Cytobacillus luteolus: one gene and its partners. The protein of the gene in region 1 interacts with the protein of each later gene in a pairwise test. Links are inferred from orthologs where the notes say so. Each region holds a gene or a part of one and is shown in the gene's direction. Other genes may lie near its edges.

Region 1 (6,645 bases):
GACACGTGGTGTTTGGATTGTTGGTACAGACGCTAAAGGCAAAGATGATTATCGTAATATGGACGGTACAATGCCAATTGGCTTGGTTATTGGTAGTGAAGGAAAGGGCATAGGCAGGCTTATTAGAGATAAATGTGACTTTTTAGTTAGACTTCCAATGGCAGGGAGTGTTACTTCCTTAAATGCATCAGTAGCAGCAAGTTTGTTAATGTATGAGGTTTATCGTAAGCGTAATCCTCTAGGGAGCTAATTAATATGGATATCCTGATTGTTGATGGATATAACATCATTGGCGCTTGGCCTTCTTTAAGAGAGTTAAAATCGAAGGACCTTTCTTCAGCTCGGGATTTGCTAATTGAAAAAATGGCAGAATATCAAGCGTACACAGGATATAGAGTGATTATTGTTTTTGACGCACACCTTGTGAAAGGAATCGAAAAGAAAAATCATAAACACAAGGTTGAGGTAATATTTACCAAAGGTAATGAGACTGCAGACGAACATATCGAGAAATTAGCTAAGCAATTAAATAATATAAAAACGCAAATTCATGTAGCGACTTCTGATTATACTGAACAATGGGCGATCTTTGGACAAGGAGCACTAAGGAAATCAGCACGAGAACTCCTAAATGAAATGGGTTCGGTTGAAAAGAGGATAGAAAATAAAGTCAAAAAAACAGTAGAGAAAAAGCCAGCTTCTAAGATTCAATTATCAAATGAAGTTGCAGAAATTTTCGAAAAATGGCGAAGAGGGCAACAATGACCGGTTGACGCTGTTTTATTTTGTCCTGTATAATATTTCTATCTAGGTAAAGTACAAACTAACTTTTCTAAGAGAATTTAGTATTTTACCATTATGTGCGTTCGGGGGGATCGGTATGAGCTCAAGCTTCGATGTCAAAGACAACACTAAATACGGACTACTCGAGGATGAAGAAGTCATTGAATTAGTTCATATAGGTCAAAGTGATGCACTGGATTACTTAATTAATAAATATCGTAATTTTGTTCGTGCAAAAGCAAGGTCTTATTTTCTAATTGGAGCGGACAGAGAAGATATTGTTCAGGAAGGTATGATTGGCCTTTATAAGGCGATTCGTGATTATAAAGAGGACAAGCTATCTTCTTTTAAGGCCTTTGCAGAACTATGTATTACTCGTCAAATCATTACTGCAATTAAAACAGCCACTCGACAAAAACATATTCCTCTTAATTCCTACGTATCTCTCGATAAGCCTATTTATGATGATGAATCGGACAGAACCTTAATGGATGTTATATCTGGTGCTAAAGTATTAGACCCAGAGGAATTGATTATTAATCAAGAGAAATTCGATGACATTGAAGTGAAAATGGCCGAGCTGCTAAGTGATTTAGAACGTAAGGTATTAGCATTGTATCTCGATGGTAGATCATACCAGGAAATCTCTGAAGATCTTAATCGTCACGTCAAATCGATAGATAATGCACTTCAGCGGGTAAAAAGAAAGCTCGAACGTTATTTAGAAATTAGGGAGCTTACACTATAGTTTTAAATAAAAACATTTAGCTGTTTCATAGAGTGAAGGTTACATATGGTATTGACATTAAAAACAAGCCTATGATAAAGTTTTAAAGATGAAATAATTTGTAAGTTTTTTGTCAAGTCAGACGTATTAACATTTTTAACAATCGCCTACGTGGTCTTTGAAATGGGGTGCTACGATGCGGAAAAAAGTAGTTTTGGCATGTGTAGTCTGTGGAAGTCGTAATTATACGACGATGAAAAATGGAAAAGACGTAGCGGAACGCCTTGAAATAAATAAATTTTGTAAAACTTGCAATGCTCATACAGCTCACCGAGAAACTAAGTGAGGCTCTACATGAGAATTGTTTCAAAATTGCTGGAGGTAACTTGAATGAAGCGTTTAACTAAGTTTTTACGTGATGTAGTTCGCGAAATGAAAAAAGTAAGTTGGCCAAAGCGCAAAGAATTAACACGTTATACGATTATCGTGTTATCTACGGTTATTTTCGTTTCTGTGTTCTTTGCTGTGATTGATTTAGGAATTTCAGAAATTATTCGTTTTGTGATTGAATAAGTATACTATTCTCATGGTATAATGATGGATAATACAGGAAGTCGAAAAAAGCCCGGTGACGGGTTTTTTTAATTGAAACTTTTTAGGGAGGGAAGGACATAGCGTCCTAACATGAATGGAAAAAAATTGGTATGTAGTACATACGTATTCTGGTTATGAAAACAAGGTTAAAGCAAATTTAGAAAAGCGTGTTGAAACAATGGGAATGCAGGATAAAATTTTTAGAGTAGTCGTTCCTGAAGAAGAAGAAACTGATATCAAAAATGGTAAAAAGAAAGTAACGAAAAGGAAGGTATTCCCGGGGTATGTATTGGTTGAAATAATAATGACCGATGATTCTTGGTATGTTGTTCGAAATACTCCTGGTGTTACTGGATTTGTTGGATCTGCTGGATCAGGGTCAAAACCGACTCCTCTATTACCTGATGAAGTTACAAATATATTAAAACACATGGGTATGGAACAGAAAGTGATTGAAGTAGACTTCGAGCTTAAAGAAACAGTTAAGGTAAAAGAAGGTCCGTTTGCTAACTTTACAGGTGCAATTGAGGATATCGATAAGGACAAACAAAAAGTTAAAGTGCATGTAAATATGTTCGGCCGTGAAACACCGGTAGAACTGGATTTTTCACAAGTTGAAAAAATATAGTTTTAAATAACTTGAAATTAAAATCGAAAAGTGGTAATATTTCATAGGTCAGTATGTCTTAACGATATATAGGACTAACTATCAAAATTCTTTATATTCACATAAAGAATACGTTGAGTGGGAGGGTAAACCCCTATTACCACATCACGGACTTTAAGGAGGTGTGTCTCGTGGCTAAAAAAGTAATTAAAATGGTAAAATTACAAATCCCTGCTGCAAAAGCTAACCCAGCACCACCAGTTGGACCAGCACTAGGTCAAGCAGGTGTAAACATTATGGGATTCTGTAAAGAGTTTAACGCTCGTACAGCAGAACAAGCTGGACTAATCATTCCTGTTGAGATTACGGTTTTTGAAGACCGTTCATTTACGTTTATTACGAAAACTCCGCCAGCAGCAGTTCTACTTAAGAAAGCAGCTGGAATTGAGTCTGGTTCTGGTGAACCAAACCGTAAAAAAGTAGCAACAGTTAAGCGTGATAAAGTACGTGAGATTGCAGAGACTAAAATGCCAGATCTAAATGCTGCAAACGTTGAGTCTGCAATGCGTATGGTTGAAGGTACTGCACGTAGCATGGGTATTGTTATTGAAGACTAATTAACCCTGCGTGCTTTTGTTTTGGGGGTTGCGGATATGGTTTTCCAGTTCGCAACCTTTATTCGTGGGAGGTTCCATTCCGCTAAAACCACATTCGAGGAGGATTTTAACAATGGCAAAAAGAGGCAAAAAGTACGTTGAAGCTGCTAAATTAGTAGACCGTACACAAGCTTACTCAGTAGCTGAAGCTATTGAACTAGTAAAGAAAACAACAACTACTAAATTTGATGCATCTGTTGAAGTTGCATTCCGTTTAGGCGTTGACCCTAAGAAAGCTGACCAACAAATTCGTGGAGCAGTTGTTCTTCCAAACGGTACTGGTAAAACACAACGTGTACTAGTATTCGCTAAGGGTGAAAAAGCAAAAGAAGCAGAAGCTGCTGGTGCAGATTATGTAGGAGATGCAGATTTCATCACTAAAATCACTCAAGGTTGGTTTGATTTTGATGTAATCGTAGCTACTCCAGATATGATGGGTGAAGTTGGTAAACTTGGTCGAGTATTAGGACCTAAAGGTTTAATGCCAAATCCTAAAACTGGTACAGTTACATTTGACGTAGACCGTGCAGTTAAAGAAATCAAAGCTGGTAAAGTTGAATACCGTGTTGACAAAGCTGGTAATATCCACGTGCCAATCGGTAAAGTTTCATTCGAAAGCGACAAGCTAGTTGAGAACTTTACAACAATCTACGAAACAATGTTAAAAGTTAAACCATCTGCAGCAAAAGGTACGTACATGAAAAACCTTGCTGTATCTTCAACGATGGGACCTGGAGTTAAGGTAGATCCATCAACTTTTGTTACTTCTAAATAATGGATATTGACTTTTTATAAGTCATTAACTATAATAAATCTTGTTGTTTGAAATAAATAGTTTCATCTGAACCGTAGACAGTAGGTGCCTCAATGAGAGCTTAATTTCCTACCGAGGTGTAGTGATTTGCTGATGGTTAATCCATCTATGAATTTTACTATACAGCCTCCATGTCTCGAGATGTGGAGGTTTTTATATGATTACACCGATGCGGTATCAAGTGTGAGATAAAAATCTACAGGAGGTGTAAGGATGAGTAATGCAGTAGAACAAAAGAAACAAATCGTAACTGAAATTGCTGATAAATTCCGTGCTAGTAAATCAACAATCGTTGTTGACTACCGTGGACTAAGTGTTGCTGAAGTAACTGAACTTCGTAAACAACTTCGTGATGCAGGAATCGATTTTAAAGTTTACAAAAACACATTAACTCGTCGTGCTGCTGAGGCTGCTGAGATCACTGGTCTTAACGACGCATTAACTGGACCGAATGCAATTGCGTTCAGTAATGAAGATGTAGTTGCTCCTGCTAAAATTCTTAATGACTTTGCTAAGAAGCATGAAGCATTAGAAATTAAAGCTGGTGTAATTGAAGGTAACATTGCTACTCTTGAAGAAGTTAAAGCTCTTGCTGAACTTCCATCACGCGAAGGATTACTTTCTATGTTGCTTAGCGTGCTTCAAGCACCTATGCGCAATTTCGCTCTTGTTACAAAAGCTGTTGCAGAACAAAAAGAAGAACAAGGCGCGTAAGTTTAACACGCAATTACAATTATCTATTCGATTTTCCATATTAGGATAAAAAACAAGGAGGATTTTACAATGACTACAGAACAAATCTTAGAAGCTGTAAAAAATATGACTGTTTTAGAACTTAACGACTTAGTAAAAGCAATTGAAGAAGAATTTGGTGTAACTGCTGCTGCTCCTGTTGCTATGGGTGCTGTTGCTGGTGGCGAAGTTGCTGCTGAGCAAACTGAATTTGATGTAATCCTAGCTGGCGCTGGCGACCAAAAAATCAAAGTTATCAAAGTAGTACGTGAATTAACAGGTCTTGGCTTAAAAGAAGCTAAAGAACTAGTTGACAACACTCCAAAAGCTGTTAAAGAAGGCGTTTCTAAAGAAGAAGCTGAAGAATTAAAAGCTAAACTTGAAGAAGTTGGAGCTAACGTAGAAGTTAAGTAATAATTTCATTGATCAATAGAAAGCTCGCTTGAAAACAGGCGAGCTTTTTTTGACTACATCCTTCAGTGATAAAAAGTTGCACTTTTGACGATGCTATAGAATAGCTCAGGAACTCCTATATTAGAGGAGGTACATAACAATGACAGAACACTACTATACAAACAAACCGTCGACAGCAAGTAATCCTCAAAATATAAACTTTACTTTAAGGGGTATTGTCCTTCAATTTAAAAGTGATCGCGGAGTTTTTTCGAAAAATGAAGTAGATTTCGGCTCTCGCCTTCTAATCGAAACATTTCAATTTCCTACTATTGAAGGTGATTTGCTAGATGTAGGTTGTGGTTATGGACCTATTGGTCTTTCGCTGGCAAAGGATTGTTCTTCGCGAAAAGTTGAGATGATCGATGTGAATGAACGTGCAATTGACTTAGCCAAGCAAAATGCAGCTAACAATGAAGTTTCTAATGTTAAAATCTATAAAAGTGATGTATTCAATGCGGTTGATCTAGAGAAAAGATTTGCTGCCATCCTCTCCAACCCTCCAATTCGTGCAGGGAAAAAGGTGGTACATCAAATACTAGAAGAAAGCTATCAATTCCTACTCCCAAAAGGTGAGTTATGGGTAGTTATTCAAAAGAAGCAAGGGGCACCATCTGCAATCGAGAAACTAGAATCTATTTTTGATGAGGTTGAGATTGTGAAAAGAGATAAAGGTTATTATATTATCAGGGCCATCCGTGACTGAAGTGAAAGAAAAAGTAGACATAAAACGAATGTTAGTACTCTATAACTGAAAATGATTTTAATGTCAATACTTTAAGGTGGAAAATGTTGACGGATATTTTTTCCTATGTTAACATTAAAAAATGCCAATATGTATTTTTTTCTAATGCATCTATTTTATTTTTTTATGTATAAATTTAGAGGCATAGGAAAGACTGATAAAATCAATAGTTCGTTTGTGAAAATATGGTTTTCTTGTTCAATCAGAAAAGAGTATTTCTGGTTTTTAAAAGAAAGATACAGTTTATTTGCTGTGTTTTTCTAAGGAGAAACCATTTTTCTTTTTGTCTATTGTGTTTATGGTTAGACAAATAAAATTTGCAAGTTTAACGCTTGATTTGAGGGGTGAATCAGTTGACAGGTCAACTAGTTCAGTATGGACGACACCGTAAGCGTAGGAGTTATGCGCGTATTAGTGAAGTTTTAGAATTACCAAATCTTATCGAAATCCAAACCTCTTCATATCAATGGTTTCTTGATGAGGGTCTTAGAGAAATGTTTCAGGATATTTCTCCGATTGAAGATTTTACTGGTA
Region 2 (7,684 bases), on another replicon or contig:
AGTCGCCCTTTTAGCGACTTTTTCTATAAAAAATATGGATAAATGTACTTATGAGGTCTGTTTATTACTTAACCTTTTCAGGAATAAACCATGATCCTACATTTGTAATATCTTCGTGAACTTGCAGATTGAGAGCTTGAATCTCCTTTTTTAAAAGGGTAGCAATCTCGAATGATTCGGCATAAGCAGAATAACCCGCTTTAATTAGGTCAAGCTTTTCCTGTACAATTTTCCGGCGGTTTAAAATTTTCATGACTCATCTCCCCCTATAGTTTATTCTAGAACATTCGTGACATAAGCCTTTGTTAGTTCTATTCTATACATTAGGGGTGAGAAATGCCAGTAATTTTTAGAAAATTTCAACAAATGTTCACAAAAAACAATTAGATTAAATCAATTTTTAGTAATATCTCCATTGTGGTATCGAAGTAAATGGTATAAACTTGAAGGCGATAATTTTTGTCATCAATTTCATATACCTTATTTTCTATAGTTTGTCGTAATAGCTCTTTATTTCGTGAGACAGTTTCAATGTCTTTCGCAATAAGATGATTAAGGTCTTTTTTTACTGCTGTTTTTAATTGATGGATGGTTAGGCCGGCAAGCTCAATTTTCCTTGTGTCCAAAAATTCAATGTCAATTTCTTGGATTTTAAGCTTACTTTTATTTTGTTCATTTAACTTTTCATAGTCCTCTAGAAGTAATTTTTTTTGATCTTTTAAATCATCTATAGTAGCGATCTGTTCCTCCAAAAGTTGGATTTGCTTTTCCTGTAGGACTCCATACATATACAAAAATACGAACCAGCTTATCAATGCACCCATGAAAACTCCTGCGAAAAAACGTTGCCATCCTGGTTTTTTGTAATAAGGTGGTATTCTCATTATGATACATGCTCCTGGGTGAACCACTGTATAATCATCCAACCTGTTTGTGCTCCACCCATCGCTGAAATGATTAAAAGGCTTTGTTTGAAAATATCCTTCGTTTGTCCTTCAAGAATTCCTCGCTCGAAACTGTTAAATGCATCAAAGGTTCCACCAATGGCAGCAACTAACGCCCAGATTTTTAATTTACCCGCAAATTTAAAAATATAAGTCAACGGGGCATCCCCTGATAAAAAAGCTCCAATTCCACCAATTAGCGCTCCTCCTAATAAAACACCAAGCGCGATAAAATAGCTCTGAATAAAGGCTGGAATAAAACCATCATTGAGATCCAACAAAACCATCTCCTTAAAACAGAATAAACGAAAAAACAAATGTTAGTTATATATATGGACAATCATGACTAGTTATGTTTATCTCTGGATGAACTAAAGAAATAAAACCAAGTTCATATTTATTTGTCACTTAATTTCATTAGTTCTATAATTGATATAAATATTTAATAATATTTTTTAAAAAGGTGGGGTAGCTAGTGTCCTTTGTACATCTTCAAGTTAGAAGTGCGTATAGTTTGTTAAATAGTCCGTCCAAAATAGAAGACCTTGTAAGTAAAGCAAAGGCACTTGGTTATAAGGCAATCGCGTTAACGGATGAAAATGTGATGTACGGAGCAGTCCCTTTTTTTAAGGAGTGTAAAAAACAAAACATCAAACCAATTATCGGGTTAACAGTATCCATTATTGGTGATCAATTGGATAGTGAAGAAACCAACACGTCAGCTTTTCCTCTGGTATTGCTTGCTATTAATAGTGCAGGGTACCAAAACCTCTTGAAAATTAGTAGTATAGTTCAATCAAAATCAAAAGCAGGTATGCCTAAGAAGTGGTTACCCTATTATAGTAAAGGCTTATTAGCCATTTCACCTGGACTAGTAGGTGAAATTGAACAATCCATCTTAAAGGATAATGTTGATGTAGCGAAAAGAGTGATAAATACATATAAGAATATCTTTGGTTTAGAAAATTTCTATTTATCAATTCAGGACCATGGTTTAAACGAACAGCAAATGTTAAATAAAAGTCTAATGGAACTCTCTAAGGAGTTAATGGTAAAGCCTGTAGCAACAAATGATGTCTATTATTTAAATAAAGAAGACTCTTTTGCACATGAGTGTCTCATAGCAATTAAGAATGGTAATAAACTATCAGATGATGATCGAATCAAACTACCTAGTGACCAATATTACATGAAACCTATATCAAATATGGTAGAGTTATTTCGGAATTTCCCAGAAATACTCGAAGAAACATTGAATATTTCTAACAGATGTAATGTAGAGATAGAGTTAGGGAAAACAGCATTACCAAAATATCCTACTCCTATGAATGAATGCTCGAATGATTACCTAGAAAAGGTTTGTACAGAGGGGCTAAGGGTAAGGTTCGGAGAAGAAATTAAAACGAATTATCTTGAGAGACTTACATATGAACTAGATGTTATTAAATCTATGAAGTTTAGTGATTACTTTTTAATTGTATGGGATTTTATGAAGTTTGCACATTCAAATGGGATATTAACTGGACCTGGTAGAGGTTCTGCAGCAGGGTCACTAGTTGCGTATGTTCTTAATATTACAGATGTCGATCCTATAAAGTATCAGTTACTATTTGAACGGTTTTTAAACCCAGAGAGAATCTCCATGCCTGATATTGATATTGATTTTCCAGACAATCGACGAGATGAAGTAATAGCCTACGTTGCTCAAAAATACGGTCAACTACACGTTGCTCAAATTATTACCTTTGGAACTTTAGCAGCTCGGGCGGTACTTAGAGATGTTGGACGGGTTATGGGGATTCCACCGAAGGAAGCAGATTATATATCAAAACAAATTCCATCAAGTTTAGGTATAACACTTAAACAGGCGATTAAAGAATCAAACTCTTTACGCGAGTATATAAGTAGCTCTGAACTTGGTAAAAGACTATATGAGACTGCCATAAAACTAGAAGGTCTTCCTAGACATACGTCCACACATGCTGCAGGAGTTGTTATTAGTGAAGAACCTCTTACTAACTTGGTGCCAGTTCAAGAAGGACATAACGAAACCTATCTTACTCAATATTCAATGGACATTCTTGAGGAATTAGGACTGTTAAAAATGGATTTCCTCGGCTTGCGTAACTTAACGATTTTGGATAATATTCTATCCTACATTCGAAAAGAAACAGGGAAAAGGATCCAATTAAACAACATACCTTTCAATGACGCTAAGACATATGAACTATTGAGTAGCGGGGATACTACTGGGATTTTCCAATTGGAATCAGGAGGTATGAGAAAAGTTCTTGAAAATCTTGAGCCGACTAACATAGAAGACATTGTGGCTGTAAATGCACTCTATCGTCCTGGTCCAATGGAAAATATTCCAACTTATATAGAACGAAAACATGGTCGTGAACAGATTGTCTATCCGCATGAAGACTTGAAAGAAATATTAAAAACGACTTTTGGTGTAATTGTTTATCAGGAACAAATCATGCAAATCGCAGCTACTATGGCTGGTTTTTCATTAGGTGAAGCTGACCTTTTACGAAGGGCTGTTAGTAAAAAGAAGAAAGAAGTTCTTGATGAAGAAAGGGAACACTTTGTAAAGGGCTGCTTAAATAAGGGGTATACTCTTGAAACATCCCATTCAACCTATGATTTAATTGTCCGTTTTGCAAATTACGGATTTAACAGGAGTCATGCAGTTGCATACAGTATCATTTCCTATCAATTAGCCTATTTAAAAGCAAACTACCCACTCTATTTTACTGCAGCATTACTTACAAGTGTGATAGGAAATGAAGATAAGATTTTTCAGTACAGTAGAGAAGCAAAACAAAAAGGTATAAAACTATTACCTCCATCTATTAATAGCAGTAGTTTTCCTTTTACAGTGGAAAAAGGTTACATCAGGTTTAGTTTAGCAGCTATAAAAGGAGTAGGAGTTGCTGCACTAAGAGAAATACTTCAGGTGAGAAAGCAGAAAAGATATAGTGATCTTTTTGATTTTTGTATGAGGACTTCAACAAAAAACGTAAATAGAAAAACACTTGAAATGCTAATCTCTTCAGGAACTTTTGATGAATTTGGGGAGGACCGCGCAACGTTATTAGCGTCATTAGATTTAGCAATAGAACATGCAGAATTAGTTCGGCCAAGTGAAGATGGGCAATTCGACCTATTTATGAATGATGAATTTAATTTAAAGCCTAAATATATTAAAGTTGATCCATTTTCTCCGGAAACTAAACTGAAGTTTGAAAAAGAAGCACTTGGATTCTATTTATCAAGTCATCCGACTACCCCATACGAACCACTATTCAAAAAGATGCTTGCCAAACCTATTGTGGAGCTAGCTCCATCTAAGTTCGATACATCTGTGAAGCTAGGAGTTTATATAACAAATGAACGAACCATTCGTACAAAAAAAGGGGAAGTAATGGCATTCTTAACACTTAGTGATGAATCAGGAGAGATTGAAGCGGTTACTTTCCCAACTATTTATCGAAAGTTTTCTACCAAACTACAAAAAGGTACAGTAGTGTTAGTTGAAGGGAAAATCGAGTTAAGGGACCAAAGGCAGCAGTTAATCGTAAAAAATGTAGTATCTATTGAAGAACTAAAGTCAATGAAAGAAGAATCGTCCTCCTTGTATCTTAAAATTGAACCAATTCATAAAGAAGGATCTACTATACAAAATATACACGCGATTTTAAAAAAGTACCATGGTTCAACACCAGTCATCATCTATTATGTGGATGAGAAGAAAACATATAAGCTACAAAAGGATAGTTGGATAAATAGTAGTGAAGAGTGCCTTAATAGGTTAAAGGAATTAGTAGGAGAAAAAAATGTTGTATTAAAAAAACATTAATCTTTACATAAAACAAAATTATGTTATATTGTAAAGGTATCAGTGTGGTCTGACCACTTTTGGAATTTTTATTTTATGGCTAGTATTTATACAATGATGTAATTTACCTTTTTTAAAATTAGGTTGTGTTAAAGCCTAGTGTAAGTTGACCCACTTGTTGATTTCTGCGGAAAGCGAATGCCTGCAGCAGAAATCAACAGGTTGTTTTACATAGCCTAAAACTATGAGGAGTGAAAATAATGACCCTACGTGAAGAAGCATTACATATGCACCTAGTAAATAAAGGGAAGTTAGAATCAAAATCAAAAGTTCCTGTTAGAAATGCAAAGGATTTAAGTTTAGCCTACTCACCTGGAGTGGCCGAGCCTTGTAAAGCAATCTATGATGATAAAAATAAGGTTTATGATTATACAATGAAAGGTAATATGGTAGCCGTTGTTTCTGATGGAACTGCCGTATTAGGCCTTGGCAACATAGGACCAGAGGCAGCTCTTCCGGTTATGGAAGGTAAAGCAGTGTTGTTTAAGAGCTTTGCTGGTGTTGATGCATTTCCTATCTGTCTAAATACTACAGACATAGATAAAATTGTCGAAACTGTAAAATTACTAGAACCAACATTTGGTGGAGTGAATTTAGAAGATATTGCTGCACCTAATTGTTTTGTTGTTGAAGAACGATTAAAGAAAGAAACAAATATCCCAATCTTCCACGATGATCAACATGGTACTGCAATCGTTACAGTTGCTGGACTAGTGAATGCATTAAAATTAGTTGATAAAAAGATGTCTGAAATTAAAGTAGTAGCAAACGGTGCTGGTGCAGCAGGAATCGCTATTATCAAGCTTTTATATCGTTATGGTGTAAGAGATATTATTATGTGTGATACTAAAGGAGCTATCTACGAAGGCAGACCGTACGGAATGAATTCAGTTAAAGAAGAAGTAGCTAAATATACAAACAATGCACGAGCAGAAGGTTCGCTGCAAGATGTAATAAAGGATGCAGACGTATTTATCGGGGTTTCTGTGGAAGGAGCACTTACTGCAGAAATGGTTTCAAGTATGAATTCGGATCCAGTTATTTTTGCAATGGCTAATCCAAACCCTGAAATTATGCCAGAAGAAGCAAAGGCTGCAGGTGCTAAAGTTGTGGGGACAGGTCGTTCAGATTTTCCAAACCAAGTAAACAATGTTTTAGCGTTCCCGGGTATTTTTAGAGGTGCACTCGATGTTCGTGCAACTCATATTAATGAACAGATGAAAATTGCTGCTGTTGAAGCAATTGCGAGCTTAGTCTCTGAGGAAGAGTTAAGTCCGGATTATGTTATTCCTGCCCCATTCGATGCTCGTGTTGCCCCGGCAGTAGCTGCAGGAGTAGCAAGAGCTGCAATGGAAACAGGAGTTGCAAGAATAGTAGTGGACCCTGAAGATGTGGCAGAAAAAACACGTAAATTATCTATTATAGGTAAAGGCGAGTGATTCAAGAAGGTGACCTCTTCAAATTCGAAGGTATATATTGAAATATTAAAACAAATACGTTCTATCATTGTGGCAGACGGACTTGTTGCCGGAGATAAAATTCCGTCCGAACGAGAGCTATCCGAACGCTTAAAGGCTGGAAGATCTTCTGTACGAGAAGCATTACGTTCTCTGGAACTCCTAGGTATTATTGAGACAAGAAGAGGAGAAGGCACTTTTATAAAAAATTTTGGAGACCACCAGCTTGTTCAAATATTAGGCACGTATATATTAGAAGATGTAAAAGTTAAAAAAGATTTAATTGAAACAAAGTATTTAATTGAACGTGATAGTATTGTTTTAGCCTGCGAGAGAATGAGCGAGAAGCAATTACAAAGTCTTAGTGAACTTATTAATACGACAGAATTTACACGTCATGAGTTTTTTAGCGGAGTGGTAAAGGGAATTAATAACAGTTTATTTCTACGACTTTGGCAAGTGATTAGTGAGTATTTCCTAGTGCTACAAGTCCAAGACCCTACTAAAAATAATAAATCACTCTATCAAGAACTACTTGATGCTTTTTCTTCAAAAAATGTGGAAAAAGCATTACATATCTATGAAAAGCTCGCAATTAAAGAAATTGTCGAATAACGTATGACATGTTTCAACAAAATGTTTGGGCTTGTTTCGTTACAGTAATAGAGAGAGGGAACTAAAGAAAGATTGCTTTGTTCTATTATCTCTATATAGTCCGTAAACTGTAGGGTTGCTATTAAGTAAGGGAGGTTTATGCTTGTTAAAAGATATATTTGTAAAGAAGAAAAAGTATGCTTCTATTCCATCTGAACAGGCAAAGCAAGATGTACCTGAAGGAATAATGACAAAATGTCCAAACTGCAAGAAGATCATGTATACTAAAGAATTAAATAAAAATTTGCGAGTGTGTATGAATTGTGACCATCATCATATGATGAATTCACATGACAGACTCCAAAGTTTACTAGATGAAGGTTCATTCATGGAATATGATAGAGAATTGCTCTCTCAAAATCCATTAGGATTTCCTGATTACCTTGAGAAACTTGAAAAAGATAGAAAAAAAGCTAGAATTAATGAGGCTGTTGTAACTGGTGAAGGTAAAATAAACGGTAACAAAACGGTTATTGCCATTATGGATTCAAGTTTTAGAATGGGGAGTATGGGTTCAGTAGTAGGAGAGAAAATTACGAGAGCCATTGAAAAAGCATCAGAATTAGGTGTGCCTTTTATTATCTTTACAGCCTCAGGCGGAGCGAGAATGCAGGAAGGCGTTTTAAGTTTAATGCAGATGGCAAAAACAAGTTCAGCGTTAAAAATGCATAGTGATAAGGGTGGATTAATCATTTCAGTTATGACTCACCCAACAACAGGTGGAG
Region 3 (6,485 bases), on another replicon or contig:
TGGCGATTTAAATCCAAACAAAATCATACTATAGGTAAAAATACTTATATAAAACACGGGAACTTTGACCCTTTTTTAAAAAATAGCAGCTACTATATACTTAATTTATCAAACATAAATCGTACGAAAAGGCAAAACCATTGAAAAGTGGCGACGCAAAACTATAGGGGCTAAGGTCAATTTGACTATGCCAGCCAGTTTCCGAATGCGACTCCGTCGATTTATGGTCTATTATCGAGGGGGAAATCTATGTGTTTCGGGTAATCTATAAAGTAAAATATCTATATCACTATACTCAATGGAAGCAGAATCAAGTACTTAGTAGTGACTGTTTAAATGAGAGTGTAAAGCGTCTGCTTCAGTCAAAAGCATCCTATCATGAAAGAGCAGCAATTAACTATATGATGAAAATGTAAAAGATGAAGATTAAATCTTCATCTTTTTAAATGGACCTGGACTTACAAGCTCTCCTTTAGGCGTATTAATACACTATGGGTCAGGCTTCTTTTTCTATTATCCAATTCTTATCTGAACAACTTGGAGAACATATTTTTTATTGAGTTCCCCTTTTTAAAATAAATCTCGTCTCGAACTTTATCATTGATTGCCTTCCAAAGCATGATTTCCATCTCTGAAAGTTGCCTGGACTCTTCCTCTTTTATAAAAGCCGCAAAATAATCTAGAGGGACACCATAGAATCTTGAGATATCCGCCATAATTTCAAATGACACCGATTTACGGACTCCTTTTTCTAGCATACTTAAATATTGAAGAGTAATTCCCGTTCCTTTAGCTACATCTTCAAGCGTTAAATCCCGTTCCATCCTTAATCTTCGTAACTCCTGACCTAGTGGAGTAGACATGCAAATCGTCCTTTCTATACTTTTAATTAAAACTTTTGGCTTGGTAAATAATTTGCTTTATGAATGCAATTCTTCCTACATCCTTTTTAACGTAATAATGTAGTACCAGCTAATGATAGCTTCAAAAAGAGTGATTAGCATCTCCTCAACTTTTCTTGGGAGTTGATATTTTTTCCGTAATTGAAAATGAAGTAATTCATGTATGATAGTCTGAAGTTGTTCGGGATAATCAAGCTTTTCATCAATACAAATAATTCGTTTTTCAGAATGATACATCCCCTTGATTTCCTTCAAGTCCATAAATAGAATTTGGATATTATATTTTGTTGATAGTATTTTAATAATTTTTAAAATATGCGAGTGTTCAATTGACATAAACTTCTTATGGAAAAATCCTATAAAAGTATAATAAGAAAGGAAAAGAATGAGTATTAGATTTACATTGATATCAGTAAAAAAAGCTAGAATCGGAAAGATAATTACAACCTCAAACACCATCGGTGCAAATTGATCTAAAAATAGTTTAGTTGATATAAATCCAGTCTCAAGAGAAACATACACATATTTAAATAGTAAACTTGAGCCTAACATAAGTAATAGTGTCACATATCTTGTCGCATAAGACTGTTCATCTGCATGAACATTATAAAATTCATTGCAAATTACAATGATGATAACATAGATTGAAAGAATAGTGAGCATCGTCTGGACGCTGCCTCTTTTTTTAAAGAAAAGAGTATAGACAAAATCAAACGTAAGATAGATTATTCCGTATACAATTGAAAATTCATCAAAAATGATCAATGATAAAATGACATGAAAAAAGGAATAACCAAATCCCGAAAATACTTTACGATTAATCTGGTCAAAAATGACCATAATACATAGAAATAAAATGATACTTTCCTGCAAATTCCACTTCTCTGGAGGAGTAATATATAAATATGTTAAAATAATTGCAGGGACTAGAAAAAGTAGATATAAATAGTTATGTCTTAACTGAATCATAGTACCTTATCCTGTTTAATTGAAAACTCCCCCTATCTATAAATCTTATAATACTGCAGAAATTAAATTTTGAATATTACTTTTCTCTTTCAAATATTGAAGCATTATGTTTATCGACACTTGTAATCCTTTAGAGCTTTAAAGTAACGGGGGTCAGGCCCCACAAGACATATTTCATGAATAGCTTTTGTCATTACAATTGAAAATATGAAGAGAAGTTAAGGATAATTGTTATGCCATTTGTTAAAATTTTTGATATTATAGGATAGGCAACAAGTTAGTGAATAGAAGGTGTGATATGGATGGATTATCGAGTATTACTTTACTATAAATATGTACAAATTGAAGACCCAGAAAGCTTTATGGTCGATCATAAGGCGATGTGTGATGAAATAGGTCTTATGGGGCGCATTCTCGTGGCTCATGAAGGGATTAATGGGACCGTTTCTGGAACAGTTGAACAAACGAATCAATATGTAGAAGCAATGCGTAATGACAAACGCTTCTCTGATATGATTTTTAAAATAGAAGAATCTGAAGGTCATGCCTTCCGAAAAATGAAGGTAAAGGTAAAACCCGAGATTGTTCACCTAAGCCTAGAAGATGATGTGAATCCTAACCAAACCACAGGAAAACATCTTTCTCCAAAGGAGTTTTACGAAGCACTCCAAGATGAGGATGTTGTCATTCTGGATGCTCGAAATACTTACGAATATGATCTCGGGCACTTCCGAAATGCAATTCGACCAGACATCGAGACATTCCGTGAACTTCCAGATTGGATTCGTAAAAACTTCAGTCAATATAAAGATAAGAAGGTTTTAACCTACTGTACTGGCGGTATTCGTTGTGAAAAGTTCTCAGGATTTTTAGTAAATGAAGGCTTTAAGGATGTTTCACAGCTTGAAGGTGGAATTATTTCCTACGGCTATGACCCAGAAGTGAAAGGTCGTCTATGGGATGGAAAAATGTATGTGTTTGATGACCGCATCTCAGTTCCGGTGAATCGTACAGAAGAAGCAACTGTAGTAGGAAAATGCTATTACTGTGATCAGCCTGAAGAAAGAGTCGTAAAGTGTGGAAACCCTGAATGTAACAAACATATCATCATGTGTGATGAGTGCGAACATGAGCATTACCGTTCATGTAGTACTGAATGTAAAGAACATGAGTGGAATCGTTATGTGAAGGAACACTCTTTAAAAAGTTAATATAGCGAAACAAGTGAAACGTTAGAGCAAAAAAAGCTCTAACGTTTTTTTTGCACCCTTGATTTTCCACATTATAAATAATAATCCCATTTTTCCTAAATACTAAGAAAGGAAATCACTTCGAGGGGGAGCATTCTAACATGACGGAATTCTTAAATCGGTTTGAAATAAGCGAGGAAAAAGATGGCTCCACGATAATATTCTATTTAAATCCTGAAACAACGGAGTTTTCAACTGAGTTTTTAGCATCCCTAAAAAATCAAAAAGAAACCATAGAGGGAAAAGTAAACGAGCTATTAAAAGAGAAGTTACCCGGTGTGAAGGCGTCTGCTGTTAAAGTCGTGGTTGGTTCCATGATCATCACGACAATACCTCTATATACCGAAAAAGCTAGTGCTCATAATGTAGAAAACTTTAATATGTCCTATATCTATTTTGGTAATCCCAATACACATGTGAGCTATGTAGAAAGAACACAAGGAAATTTGCAAGTAATATCACCAAGTTATTTTGATATTAACCCCGATGGTTCACTAAAATTAACCCGATTGGTAAACAGTGCATTTATAGAAGAGATGCATGGCAAGGGTGTTAAAGTTGTACCGTTTTTAAGTAACCATTGGGACCGAGCTTCAGGAAGGGCAGCTCTTGAAAATCGAGAAAAGCTTGCACAGGACATTGCCAATGCAATTGAAACCTATAACCTTGATGGCGTAAATGTTGATATAGAAAATGTAACAGATGTTGATCGAGAGAACTACACGGACCTTGTGCGACTTTTAAGGGAAAAAATACCTGCTCACAAAGAGGTTTCAGTAGCTGTTGCTGCAAATCCAAATGGGTGGAATGCAGGGTGGCATGGTTCTTATGATTATCATGCACTCTCTCAATATGCAGATTACCTAATGATTATGGCTTATGATGAGAGTTATACAGGAGGCCCAGAAGGACCGGTAGCAAGTTTGCCGTGGGTGAAAAGGTCAATTGAATATGCCATAAACAAAGGTGTGCCTAAGGATAAAATAGTACTTGGAATTCCTTTCTTTGGGCGCTATTGGGTTGAAGGACAAGCCTTTGGTGGCTATGGAATCTCAAATAACCGTGTTGAGGAGCTAATAAATCTTTATGAGTCAACTGTGACCTATGATGAGAAGGCTCAATCACCGAAAGCTACAATCATTATTAAGGATACAGACCCAACCTATAACTTGGCTGGCAGAATATTAGGTCCAGGAACGTATCATATTTGGTATGAAAATGAACAATCGATTAAAGCTAAAGTAGATTTAGTTCATGAATACGAAATCAAGGGGACAGGCAGCTGGGCACTTGGGCAAGAGAATAATTTGATCTGGCAAAATTACGGAGAGTGGCTGAAGGGACATACAGCTACGACTGAACTAAAGACACCCGAGGTTCAACCTAGTTATACCAACTATACCGTGAAGTCAGGTGACAGTTTATCCTCTATAGCGTTACGACATGGCACCACAGTAGCAAAAATAAAAGAAGTAAATGGCTTAACGAGTGACCTTATAAAAATTGGTCAAACACTAAAAATACCGAATTCACAAGCAGCGGGTACCACTACACCAATAAATGATACAACACCAGACATAGTTAGAGGACCAAGAGGTGAAATTGGTCATGTTCAAGTTAAAAAGCGAATTAATCTATGGAAAAGGGATGCTAACGGGAAGTTAGAATTCGTGAGGATTTTAAATCCAGGAGAATCATACCGAGTCTATAAAATTGATAGTAGGTATGGAGGACAATATGATGTAGGGGGAAATCATTGGATTACGAATATGCCTGACCATGTTACCTACCAACCATTAACACAAACCACGCAAAATGATATCACGGTTGTAAGAGGTCCAAAAGGTGAAATTGGACATATAAGAATACTAAAACCAATTAACCTATGGCAAAGAGATGCGAATGGAAAGTTGCTATATTCAAGAGTGTTGAAACCTGGTGAAGTCTATCGTGTATACAGTAACGACGAAAAATATGGAGGACAATTTGGGGTAGGAGGTAATCATTGGATTACAAACATGAAGGGATATGTTTCATATGAACCACTTCAAAACAAGTAATGGACTAGTAAAGTGGTTTGTTCTATTTCTATTATTCACCTTGACCTCCTGTCAGCAAAGTGAGGAGCATGAAGGATTTTCAGTGTCCGAAGAGAGAATTGAACATCAAACTATTACTGAAACCTACTTGGTTCTTTTTAAAAAAGAAATTGATAAGTCTATCATTACTGAATTGGGAGGTTCAATTGTTAATCAAATGGAGAACCTCCCACTCGTTACTGCCATGATACCTCCTGAAAATGTACAATTCTTAAGAGAAAGTCATTTAATTGAAGCAATTGAAAAGAATAAGGTTTACAATATCAGTCCAGAAGAAGTTGACAAACAGAGAGTAGAAATCCATTCCCCTAAGATTTTTAGTACTGGTTTAACCGGAAAAGGAATTAAAATCGCTGTACTAGACAGTGGGGTTGTACCTAACCATCCAGATTTGAAAATTGCGGGTGGAGTCTCTTTTGTCGGAGGTAGTAATGATTATATTGATAAAAATGGACATGGAACCCACGTCACAGGAATCATTGGGGCACAACATAACTCAATTGGTATAAATGGAATTGCACCAGATGCGACCATCTATGTTGTTAAAGTGTTAGATGCTGAAGGTTTTGGGTTCCTTTCTGAAATAGCGGCGGGAATTGATTGGGCAATTAATAATAATATAGATATCATTAACCTTAGTATTGGGACTAATGAAGATTCAATAACTTTATCTAGTATCATAAAAAAGGCATATAATAGTGGTGTTTTTGTAGTAGCATCGGCTGGTAATGACGGAGATCCTAACGGGGATACAGATACAATAGATTACCCTGGGCGCTATCTAGAAACAATAGCAGTCGGTGCAGTTGATAAAGATTTTGTCCGAGCAGGTTTTTCTGCGACTGGTCCTTTATTAGAAGTTGTAGCACCAGGAGTGGATATTCTAAGTACTTATCTAAATAATGACTATGCTATCCTTAGTGGTACAAGTATGTCTACTGCTTACGTTACAGGGGTGTTAGCACTTATTAAGGAAGCAAATGCTGGTGCTTCTGCGAGTGAATTACGAACCTTTCTACAGGAATCTTCTAAGGATTTAGGCCCTGTAGGTAGAGACTCACTTTATGGGTATGGGATGGTTCAGATTCCTAATATCCAAATGCCTACTAACATAAAAGAGCAACTTAGAGGTCCAAGAGGGGAAATTGGTACAATAAATATCCTAAAACGAATTAACCTTTGGACCAGGAATGAGAATGGAAAATTAGTATATTCTAGAGTTCTAAATCCCGGAGAACGCTACAGAGTTTATAGTATTGATGATA

The links.
Region 2: the proteins of rplL (region 1) and dnaE interact in binary tests that used the Escherichia coli proteins (3 or more experiments, as listed by UniProt). The link is inferred for Cytobacillus luteolus from one-to-one orthologs.
Region 3: the proteins of rplL (region 1) and trhO interact in binary tests that used the Escherichia coli proteins (3 or more experiments, as listed by UniProt). The link is inferred for Cytobacillus luteolus from one-to-one orthologs.

What each region holds. Positions count from the first base shown.
Region 1 is NZ_JAGGKM010000011.1:16,011-22,655, forward strand. What follows is about bases 3,699-6,645. They hold rplL (50S ribosomal protein L7/L12), read left to right. Parts: upstream 3,699-4,964; coding sequence 4,965-5,327; downstream 5,328-6,645. Other genes in these bases: rplA (50S ribosomal protein L1), read left to right, coding at 3,699-4,142; rplJ (50S ribosomal protein L10), read left to right, coding at 4,395-4,895; J2Z26_RS20870 (class I SAM-dependent methyltransferase), read left to right, coding at 5,467-6,072; rpoB (DNA-directed RNA polymerase subunit beta), read left to right, coding at 6,465-6,645. In the rest of the region: 23S rRNA (guanosine(2251)-2'-O)-methyltransferase RlmB, read left to right, coding at 1-250; J2Z26_RS20825 (NYN domain-containing protein), read left to right, coding at 256-765; RNA polymerase sporulation sigma factor SigH, read left to right, coding at 881-1,531; rpmG (50S ribosomal protein L33), read left to right, coding at 1,707-1,856; preprotein translocase subunit SecE, read left to right, coding at 1,901-2,083; transcription termination/antitermination protein NusG, read left to right, coding at 2,199-2,732; rplK (50S ribosomal protein L11), read left to right, coding at 2,903-3,328; more of rplA, read left to right, coding at 3,441-3,698. UniProt on the Escherichia coli protein: The binding site for several of the GTPase factors involved in protein synthesis (IF-2, EF-Tu, EF-G and RF3). Is thus essential for accurate translation.
Region 2 is NZ_JAGGKM010000004.1:326,484-334,167, reverse strand. The notes cover bases 1,024-5,009. They hold dnaE (DNA polymerase III subunit alpha), read left to right. Parts: upstream 1,024-1,419; coding sequence 1,420-4,809; downstream 4,810-5,009. Other genes in these bases: ytrH (sporulation membrane protein YtrH), read right to left, coding at 1,024-1,222. In the rest of the region: J2Z26_RS13680 (YtzJ family protein), read right to left, coding at 65-253; sporulation membrane protein YtrI, read right to left, coding at 384-926; more of ytrH, read right to left, coding at 884-1,023; ystJ (NADP-dependent malic enzyme), read left to right, coding at 5,049-6,287; J2Z26_RS13655 (FadR/GntR family transcriptional regulator), read left to right, coding at 6,297-6,920; accD (acetyl-CoA carboxylase, carboxyltransferase subunit beta), read left to right, coding at 7,063-7,684. UniProt on the Escherichia coli protein: DNA polymerase III is a complex, multichain enzyme responsible for most of the replicative synthesis in bacteria. This DNA polymerase also exhibits 3' to 5' exonuclease activity. The alpha chain is the DNA polymerase catalytic subunit.
Region 3 is NZ_JAGGKM010000005.1:171,870-178,354, forward strand. Bases 1,341-4,127 are described here. They hold trhO (oxygen-dependent tRNA uridine(34) hydroxylase TrhO), read left to right. Parts: upstream 1,341-2,173; coding sequence 2,174-3,082; downstream 3,083-4,127. Other genes in these bases: J2Z26_RS15445 (ImmA/IrrE family metallo-endopeptidase), read right to left, coding at 1,341-1,871; J2Z26_RS15455 (glycosyl hydrolase family 18 protein), read left to right, coding at 3,223-4,127. Outside these bases: J2Z26_RS15430 (histidinol-phosphatase HisJ family protein), read left to right, coding at 1-11; J2Z26_RS15435 (hypothetical protein), read left to right, coding at 252-416; J2Z26_RS15440 (helix-turn-helix domain-containing protein), read right to left, coding at 525-863; more of J2Z26_RS15445, read right to left, coding at 939-1,340; more of J2Z26_RS15455, read left to right, coding at 4,128-5,181; J2Z26_RS15460 (S8 family peptidase), read left to right, coding at 5,159-6,485. UniProt on the Escherichia coli protein: Catalyzes oxygen-dependent 5-hydroxyuridine (ho5U) modification at position 34 in tRNAs, the first step in 5-carboxymethoxyuridine (cmo5U) biosynthesis.